Regions from separate parts of the Idiomarina sp. Sol25 genome, predicted to be linked through region 3. Evidence: predicted binding sites of a transcription regulator. Region 3 holds the regulator's gene; each other region holds the start of a gene.

Region 1 (2,206 bases), on a different contig from region 3:
GAGTTCACTAATATGGACTAGCGCTTTTTCTTTGGCGTCGGTAAGAGCATTAACATCGGCGTGTTGGCGCTCGACAATGGCATTAAGCTCACGCTGCTGAAGCAACGCAAGGTTTTCCAGCGAGTCTGCCATATCCTGTAATATATCGTTAACAGGCGCCAACACGGTCATTATTCGTTGCTGCCGTTACTGAACAGGTCAGACTCAAACTGAGCCAGTTTATTGGCCAGTTGTTCAACGTTAATTTTGTACGAGCCGCTTTCAATATCGGCTTTAATTTTATCAACTTTGGCTTGGTCAATGCCGCTGCTGTTCATTGCTTTTTCCTGTAAGCCACTCAGTTGTTGCGCTTCGCTGGTTAACGAAACAGCGTCACCACCTTTTTGCGAAACCGAAGCAGGCTTCGCCGGAGCATCGCTCTGTACTTGACGGTTACTGGACTTGCTATCAATGTTGGCATTTTTCAGCCCGGCATTGTTAATGTTAATTGACATGGTTTTTAGCCTCGCTAGATAATATTTCTCGGTTACTTATCGACCAAGCCTGCAAAAACTTAAATAAAAATTTCGGCAATTTTATAAAACATTATAAATTGACAGTCACTTCGTTTAGTCCTGTGACAACCGCTTGTATTGATTTGTTCGACCGTGCGTTTTCAACAACAACCGACTCACCTTTGAGACCATCAGCCAGAGCTTTTCCTGCTGCAGTAATTCGCAACGTTTTATCTTGGGCAACTATTGTAACGCTTTGCCCTTCACATACAAGACATGTATCGCTGGCACTTATTGCCTGACCTGCAGTAATGCGCTTTTTAATGCGGGCTCCCACTAAAGCTGTCATGTCAGTAAATACGTTTGAGCGAACCCGATTTAGGTCAACTTCAGAAAAAACTAAATCACTTTCGCTTATCATTTGACCTGGCGCCATAGGTGAGGCCGCGGTAACTACATTTTTATAACGATAAATTCGTACGGGCACATAGGTGCGCCAGTTGGCTTTACCGACGCATTCAATTTCAATGGTGGTATAGCTGTCGAGGTTAGCATTAGTTGCCAGACCGACTTTTGGTTGCTGCGCACAAATTTTGGGAGCCATTCGCGGGTCGAGGTTATTGGCAACCACCTCCACACGACCGTTATCCGGCGCAGAAACCCGCTGTTCTACATAATTATGAGCCAGCTCCTGTAGCGCTTTGTAATTAAAGCGCAGGCTGTCTTCCGAGACTTTGGTTTCTGCATTAACGGAATTAAAGCTACAAACTATAAAAAAAATCGAACTGATCAGCAGCGATTTACGTACTATCATAAAAATTCCTGATGTTATCCGTTAAGGTTATCTGGTCGAGTGCCGAAAAAAACGGTATAACGTCAAAAGTTCGGCAGTTCGATGGTTTCAGTATGGTTAATATAGATGTAAGCAAATACCGTGCCGAAGTAGAAGTAGCCTGCCACATAACAGGAGTGAATAATGGCTAGCATTCTCGATTCAGTCAATCAACGTACGCAAATGGTAGGGCAAAACCGGTTGGAGCTTTTGCTATTCCATTTAAACGGTAAACAGCGCTTTGGCATTAACGTATTTAAAGTACGCGAAGTATTGCCATGCCCCAGGCTGACTGCAATGCCTAACCGAAACCCGCTTGTTCGCGGTATTGCGCATATTCGCGGACAGGCAATATCTATTATAGATTTGAGTATGGCGACAGGGGGGCGGGCGCTAACCGATATTCAGAACCGTTTTGTCATTATATCTGAATATAACCGAACCATTCAGGGCTTTTTGGTTGAAGGCGTTGATCGCATTATCAACATTAACTGGGAAAGTGTCATGCCACCGCCTAAAGGTACTGGCAGAGACGCCTACCTGACGGCAGTGACAAAGATTGATGACGAGTTGGTTGAAATTATCGATGTAGAACGCATTCTGGCAGATATTATGCCTGCGAATACGGACGTCAGCGAAGAAGTTGCTAATGCAGCCATTAATGTGAAAAAAGAAGATTTGACCATTTTAATAACGGATGACTCCTCGGTTGCCCGTAACCAAATAAAACGTGCATTGCAGTCTTTGGGTATTACGCTCGAAGTCAAAAAGAACGGTAAAGAAGCATTAGACTACTTAAAAGACAAAGCTAAGGAAGTGGGGGGCTCGGTTCACCCTCATGTGCCTGTTTTGGTGTCGGACGTGGAAATGCCGATTATGG
Region 2 (2,206 bases), on a different contig from region 3:
TAAGCTCCATTTAGTTAACCAGAGGAGTGATTGTTCGTTTGAAAACATGTGTCTGTGCATTGCTGGTAACGGTAAAAGCTATAAAGAGTTTTGATAACCCACTACCGGATTCCGGATAGTAAGAGTCAGCAGTAAATTGCGTGACTTTGAATTGAGACTTATCGGTAAGGGACTGCCAACCATACCCGGCGCAGTCGAGAGTCATTGAGTTATGCTGTAGTTGTTCATTCCTGACTCGAAAGCCAACCGAGCCTCCGTTTTGCTGAGGAAACAAATAGCAACTGCCCTGAGGGTTCGAAATTTGCGTTGCGGCTGTATTTTTTAAGGTTTCAAAAAACTGATTTGCAACTGACTGAGCACTTAAGAGTAAATTGACCTGCATTAGCTTGCGGTGTTGCACTCCTGTTTGCCATTGCATTTGTTGCTGCGCCGCCAGAGCAACTATCGCGCCAATAGCCGAGGCTATAAGAACTTCTACCAAGCTACTGCCGCGCTCAGAAGTCATTAACATGAGGGGATTCCCGGAAGTGAATTACCCTCACTTAGGCATAGTCGAATACGACCGATACTGCTGATGATGACTTTTACCTGTCTGCTTTTGCCTATTAGCCTGATATGCCCCGGTGTCGCGGCAGCTGACTCTCCATAAAAAGTGAGCGACGCGGAAGAACTGTAAGTGTATCCGGTTTGAATACCTGAGGCTTCTGAGTCATTGCTGAATGTGACTAAGTCGACTTCAATAGATTCCTTATTTGCTATGGACTTGGCTTTTACCAACTGCAAATAAGACAGCCAGCGGCCAGCTTCTTTTTGAAGCAATAAAGACTCTGTCTGCTGAGTAAATATTGGCAGGGCCGAAGCGCCAAGCACCGCACTAACAGCCAATGCTACGACCAATTCCATAAGAGAGTAACCGCGCATAAACACACATTATTTTGAAAAAGAGCAACGAGTATAGAAGCTGCTTAAGCTTTGTCTGTAAGCCCCAACTGAAACGAATGTAAGATAACCTCCGAATAAAATGAAAGCTGGCTCGATTCTTGAATAAAACATCCCAGGTTCAACTTTTTGACGCAACAGGAAGACGTATGGCGAGCGGTGCCGAAAAGTTAGTAAATTTAAGAAATTTCACGCAAAACAATGCGCACCTTATCAAAGGTTTTGGAACGCCGTTGGCCATTATGGCTATTCTGGCGATGATTGTTTTGCCAATTCCGGCTGTGGTGCTGGATGTTCTCTTTTCATTTTCAATTACTTTGTCACTGGTGGTTATGCTGGTGGCTGTTTATACCCAACGTCCGCTGGATTTCGCCGCCTTTCCTACCGTATTGCTTATTGCTACGGTACTACGCTTAAGCCTCAACGTTGCCTCTACGCGTATTGTTTTATTAGAAGGACATAACGGGCCCGGTGCTGCAGGTTCTGTTATTGAAGCCTTTGGTAGCGTGGTCATAGGGGGTAACTACACTGTTGGTCTGGTGGTGTTCGCCATTCTGGTTATTATTAACTTTGTGGTTATTACTAAGGGTGCCGGTCGTATTTCAGAAGTAACCGCTCGCTTCACCCTTGACGCCATGCCTGGTAAACAAATGGCGATTGACGCTGACCTTAACGCGGGACTAATCAACCAGGAAGAAGCCAAAGCACGACGCAGCGATGTAACCCGTGAGGCCGATTTCTACGGCTCTATGGACGGTGCCAGTAAGTTCGTAAAAGGCGATGCTATAGCCGGTATTTTAATCCTCTTTATCAACATTATCGGCGGGCTGCTCATTGGTATGATCCAATACGGACTCACATTCAATGAGGCTGTTGAGGTTTATACGCTATTAACCATTGGCGACGGCCTGGTTGCGCAAATTCCATCATTGTTACTGTCAGTTGCGACTGCCATTATCATTACTCGTGAAAATAACAGCCAGGACATGGGCGATGCGGTTGTTCTGCAATTGCTCGATAACCCAAAGGTTTTGGTCATTACCAGCGCGGTATTGTTTGCTATGGGCGTTATTCCCGGTATGCCGCACTTTGCCTTTTTAAGCATGTCGGGCGTGTTAGCCGGCGCAGCTTACTTTAAACTTAAAAAAACCAAGACTGAAGAAGGCGAGCTGGTTGAAAAAGAACAGGAACAGCAAGTTCAGCAGGCGCAACAAAAAGAGCTCAGCTGGGACGACGTTCGCCATGTAGACACTATTGGTCTGGAAGT
Region 3 (2,206 bases):
CGGTTTAAGAGGCTCTCAAAAATGTCATGACGGGTAATGCCAGACAGCTTAGGGGCTACGATTTGACTAATGGTTTCAAGTAGTCTTTTTTTACTTGCGCCCTCGACTGCACACTTGGTGCAGTCGGCGCTTAACAATTCACTCAGTTGCATGGATTAATGTTGTTTCATTTTCTCTTTGTGTTTAATCACCTGACGGTCCAGTTTATTAATTAAACCGTCGATGGCCGCGTACATATCTTCGTGCTTTGAATCGGCGAAAAGCTCACCGCCATTCACGTGCAGCGTAGCTTCCGCTTTTTGAATCGTTTTTTCAACGTTTAGGATGACGTGAACATTCGTTATATGGTCAAAATGTCTTTCCAGCTTGGCAAATTTTGTGTCCACGTAGTCACGCAGAGCTTCGGTAATATCGATGTGATGACCGGTCAAATTAATTTGCATAACGTCTTCCTTCTGCAGTTAACAAAGTTATAAAAGACTTTTGCGTTGGCTCGATGATGGAATGTTCAACGATTCCCGATACTTCGCAATTGTCCTTCTTGCTACTTGGATACCCTGTTCGGCTATCAGTTCAGCAATCTTACTGTCGCTTAATGGTTTACTGCGATTTTCAGCAGCGACCATCTTCTTAATTAAAGCACGTATTGCCGTGCTTGAACACTCACCACCGCCCTCTGTACTGACATGGCTTGAGAAAAAATATTTCAACTCAAATACACCACTTGGGCAGTGTAAGTATTTTTGTGTCGTTACGCGTGAAATCGTACTTTCATGCATATCGACAGTTTCAGCAACATCGTTCAGTACCATAGGCTTCATAGCCTCTTCACCATGCTCAAAAAAGCCTTGCTGGCGCTGTACTATGCAATTAGCCACCTTCAGCAGCGTATCATTCCTGCTCTCCAGGCTTTTTATGAACCAGCGAGCTTCTTGCGTATGGTTCTTTATGTACTGGCTGTCGGCTACTGACTTTGCCGCTTTACTTAAGGCGGCGTATTCTTCGTTCACTTTTAATTTAGGTACGCTGTCGGGGTTTAATTCGACCATCCAGCGACCATTTTTTTTAGTAACGGCCACGTCAGGAATAACATATTCAACAGGTTGCTGTGCAACTTGCTCGCCCGGATGCGGATGCAATTGTTGAATTAATCGCATAGTCTGGCGTAAATCGTCTTCCGATAACTTCAGTTTACGCTGAATAGTGCGAAAATCGCGACTGCCGAGTAAGTCCATATGTTCAGTCACTAAGCATAAAGCAACCTGCTTGTATTCAGTGTCGTCGCTCAGTTGCCGCAATTGAATGGCAAGGCACTCACTGACACTGCGAGCGCCGACACCAATTGGATCAAAATGCTGAATACGCTTTAGCACCATGCAAACTTCTTCTGCTTCTACTTCGGGCAGACGCACGGCTTCAATAATTTCATCAACATCGACCATTAGGTAGCCGTTGTCGTCTATGGCCTCGATAATGGCTTCCGCTATGGCGGTGTCTTCTTCTGAGAAATGAGAAAGTTGCATCTGCCAGAGTAGGTGATCCTGCAGAGATTCGCTGGTAGAGCCCTGGTAGACTTCAAAATCGCCGTCAAAGGATTTCCCCGAAGAGGCTGCGCCGTTGGCAGGGGTATGACTGGAGTAGGTGTCGTCCCAACTGCTGTCGACCGGCAGTTCGTCAGGCATCTCCTGAGTTTTTATAACGTCGGATGTTTCCCGCTGACTGTCGTCCCTTTCCTCAATGTTGCGGGTTTCAGACTGGTCGGCGTCGTTACTAGTTTCACCTTCAACCTCCAGCAATGGATTACTGTCTAACGCATCCTGAATTTCTGACTGAAGATCGAGCGAGGAAAGCTGCAGCAGGCGGATAGCCTGTTGGAGTTGTGGCGTCATGGTCAGCTGCTGACCAATTTTTAGCTGCAGACTTTGCTTCATAATGACTGTCCCGGTATCACGTTATAGGGTGAACTGCTCACCGAGGTAAACGTCTCTAACCTGTTGATTCGATAATATACTTTCTGCATCGCCGCTGGCAATAAGCTCGCCATGACTGACAATATAAGCGTGTTCACAAACAGACAATGTTTCGCGAACATTGTGGTCAGTAATCAGTACACCAATACCACGTTGTTTCAAATGTTCAACAATCTTTTTAATATCAATAACCGAAATGGGATCCACCCCGGCAAAAGGCTCATCCAGCAAAATAA
Region 4 (2,206 bases), on a different contig from region 3:
GGAAACGATCCGGGTTGTCAGTCTCTTCAACGCGTAATGCAACGTTATGAACCAGTTCTTGCTGCAGACGTTCAAGAATCTGACGAGAGGTAACAAACTTACCTTCTTTACCTGCGAAAGGTGAGGTGTTGACCTGGAAGGTCATAGTTACCGTTGGTTCGTCCACCGTCAATGGCTTCATGGCCTCGGCCTTACCAACCGCGCAAACGGTGTCAGATATTTTAAGTTCGCCCAGACCCGTAATAGCGCAAATGTCGCCTGCTGCTGCTTTGTCGGCTTCAATGCGATCCAGACCTAAGTAGCTAAAGACTTTACCAATTTTGCCGCTGCGTTCTTTGCCGTCAGCACCAACAATAGTGACTGGCTGGTTAACTTTAACACTACCACGGGTAACGCGGCCGATACCGATAACGCCCAAGTAACTTGAGTAATCCAGTTGTGACACCTGCATTTGCAGGTCGCTATCAGGATCAGCATCTGGATGGCTTACTTTGTCAACGATGGTCTCGAACAATGGTGTCATGTCACCATCTTGCTCATCTATATCCAGGGATGCCCAGCCATTAAGTGCTGATGCGTAAACCACGGGGAAGTCTAGTTGCTCATCTGTAGCGCCCAGGTTGTCAAACAAGTCAAATACTTGGTCCATAACCCAGTCCGGACGAGCACCTGGACGGTCAATTTTGTTAATAACAACAATTGGATTCAAACCGTGAGAGAAAGCTTTCTGCGTGACAAATCGAGTCTGGGGCATAGGGCCGTCAACAGCATCAACCACCAACAATACCGAGTCTGCCATAGAAAGTACGCGCTCAACTTCACCACCGAAATCGGCGTGTCCTGGTGTATCCAGAATGTTGATGCGGTAATCCTGCCAGTTAACCGCTGTGTTTTTGGCAAGAATAGTGATGCCACGCTCTTTCTCAAGATCGTTGGAATCCATAATACGGTCTTCTATTTCGCCACGGCTTTCTAAAGTGCCAGATTGTTGCAACAATTTGTCGACTAGCGTGGTTTTACCATGGTCAACGTGGGCGATGATCGCGATGTTGCGTAGTTTTTCTATATCAAATACCTGAATTGTCATTAAGAACTGCCTGTAGTTGTCCGGGAATGGAACCCCGGGCAGGGGGTTTTATGAAAAATAGCGGCGTATTCTACCTTTTTGAGTTGGATTAAGAAAGGGCTGATTGTTTTTTGTTCGTTATATTTTTATGACGTTATCTCAAACCCTCACTTTTGCACCAAATTTGTGCGTTATGCGCTATACTGGTGCGTATTAGTTTAGGCGTTATCGTGTTAAATAAACTAACTTTATGAATATAAACAAAAAAGTCAGTTGGCACAGGCTTTGCTATACTCAAGCTGTATTTTTAGACGCTGTCTACGGAGGACAACATGTCAGCTAATAAGATTTTCGATACCATCAAAGAACACGACGTTAAATTCGTCGATTTACGCTTTACTGATACTAAAGGTAAAGAGCAACACGTCACTATTCCGGTGTCGCAAATCGATGAAGACTTCTTTGAAGAAGGTAAAATGTTCGATGGTTCATCTATTTCCGGCTGGAAAGGCATTAACGAATCAGACATGGTACTGATGCCAGATAATGAGTCTGCTGTTCTGGACCCATTTACTGATGAAATTACCCTGAATGTCCGTTGTGACATTCTTGAGCCCGAAACCATGCAAGGTTATAGCCGTGACCCTCGCTCAATCGCGAAACGTGCGGAAGACTTCCTGCGTTCATCAGGTATTGCAGATGACGCTTACTTCGGCCCGGAGCCTGAGTTCTTCCTGTTCAACGACGTGCGCTTCCATACTGATATGAGTGGCTCGTTCTATAAGATTGACGCAGAAGAAGCCAAGTGGAACTCTGGTCGTGAATATTCAGAAGGCAACATGGCTCATCGACCTGGTGTAAAAGGCGGTTACTTCCCGGTACCTCCGGTAGACTCAGCGCACGATATTCGTGGCACCATGAGCTTAGTAATGGAAGATATGGGTATGGTTGTTGAAGCCCATCACCACGAAGTCGCAACAGCAGGTCAGAACGAAGTGGCTACTCGCTTCAACAGCCTGACTAAAAAAGCAGATGAAATGCAAGTTTATAAGTATGTCGTGCACAACGTTGCACACTCTTACGGCATGACCGCAACCTTTATGCCGAAGCCTCTGGTTGGCGATAACGGCTCTGGTATGC

Evidence for each region. The regulator sigma-54, encoded in region 3, starts transcription at its own class of promoters, with help from an activator protein. The targets are predictions, from matches to a motif close to GTTGGCACGNNNNTNGNNT.
Region 1: a site for sigma-54 is predicted at 1,418-1,436, ahead of flgA (flagellar basal body P-ring formation chaperone FlgA). Genes of this name have one in related genera too.
Region 2: a site for sigma-54 is predicted at 1,028-1,046, ahead of flhA (flagellar biosynthesis protein FlhA). Genes of this name have one in related genera too.
Region 4: a site for sigma-54 is predicted at 1,339-1,357, ahead of glnA (glutamate--ammonia ligase). Genes of this name have one in related genera too.

Annotation. Positions count from the first base shown of each region.
Region 1 is NZ_JAUPEW010000008.1:18,642-20,847, forward strand. It holds gene flgN (flagellar export chaperone FlgN) at 1-171, opposite strand, end outside; gene flgM (flagellar biosynthesis anti-sigma factor FlgM) at 171-494, opposite strand; gene flgA (flagellar basal body P-ring formation chaperone FlgA) at 586-1,308, opposite strand; gene Q5L94_RS11100 (chemotaxis protein CheV) at 1,471-2,206, shown strand, end outside.
Region 2 is NZ_JAUPEW010000008.1:56,929-59,134, forward strand. It holds gene Q5L94_RS11310 (prepilin-type N-terminal cleavage/methylation domain-containing protein) at 11-511, opposite strand; gene Q5L94_RS11315 (prepilin-type N-terminal cleavage/methylation domain-containing protein) at 505-921, opposite strand; gene flhA (flagellar biosynthesis protein FlhA) at 1,089-2,206, shown strand, end outside.
Region 3 is NZ_JAUPEW010000004.1:45,195-47,400, forward strand. It holds gene ptsN (PTS IIA-like nitrogen regulatory protein PtsN) at 1-152, opposite strand, end outside; gene hpf (ribosome hibernation promoting factor) at 156-443, opposite strand; gene Q5L94_RS07510 (RNA polymerase factor sigma-54) at 471-1,931, opposite strand; gene lptB (LPS export ABC transporter ATP-binding protein) at 1,953-2,206, opposite strand, start outside.
Region 4 is NZ_JAUPEW010000003.1:163,934-166,139, reverse strand. It holds gene typA (translational GTPase TypA) at 1-1,087, opposite strand, end outside; gene glnA (glutamate--ammonia ligase) at 1,399-2,206, shown strand, end outside.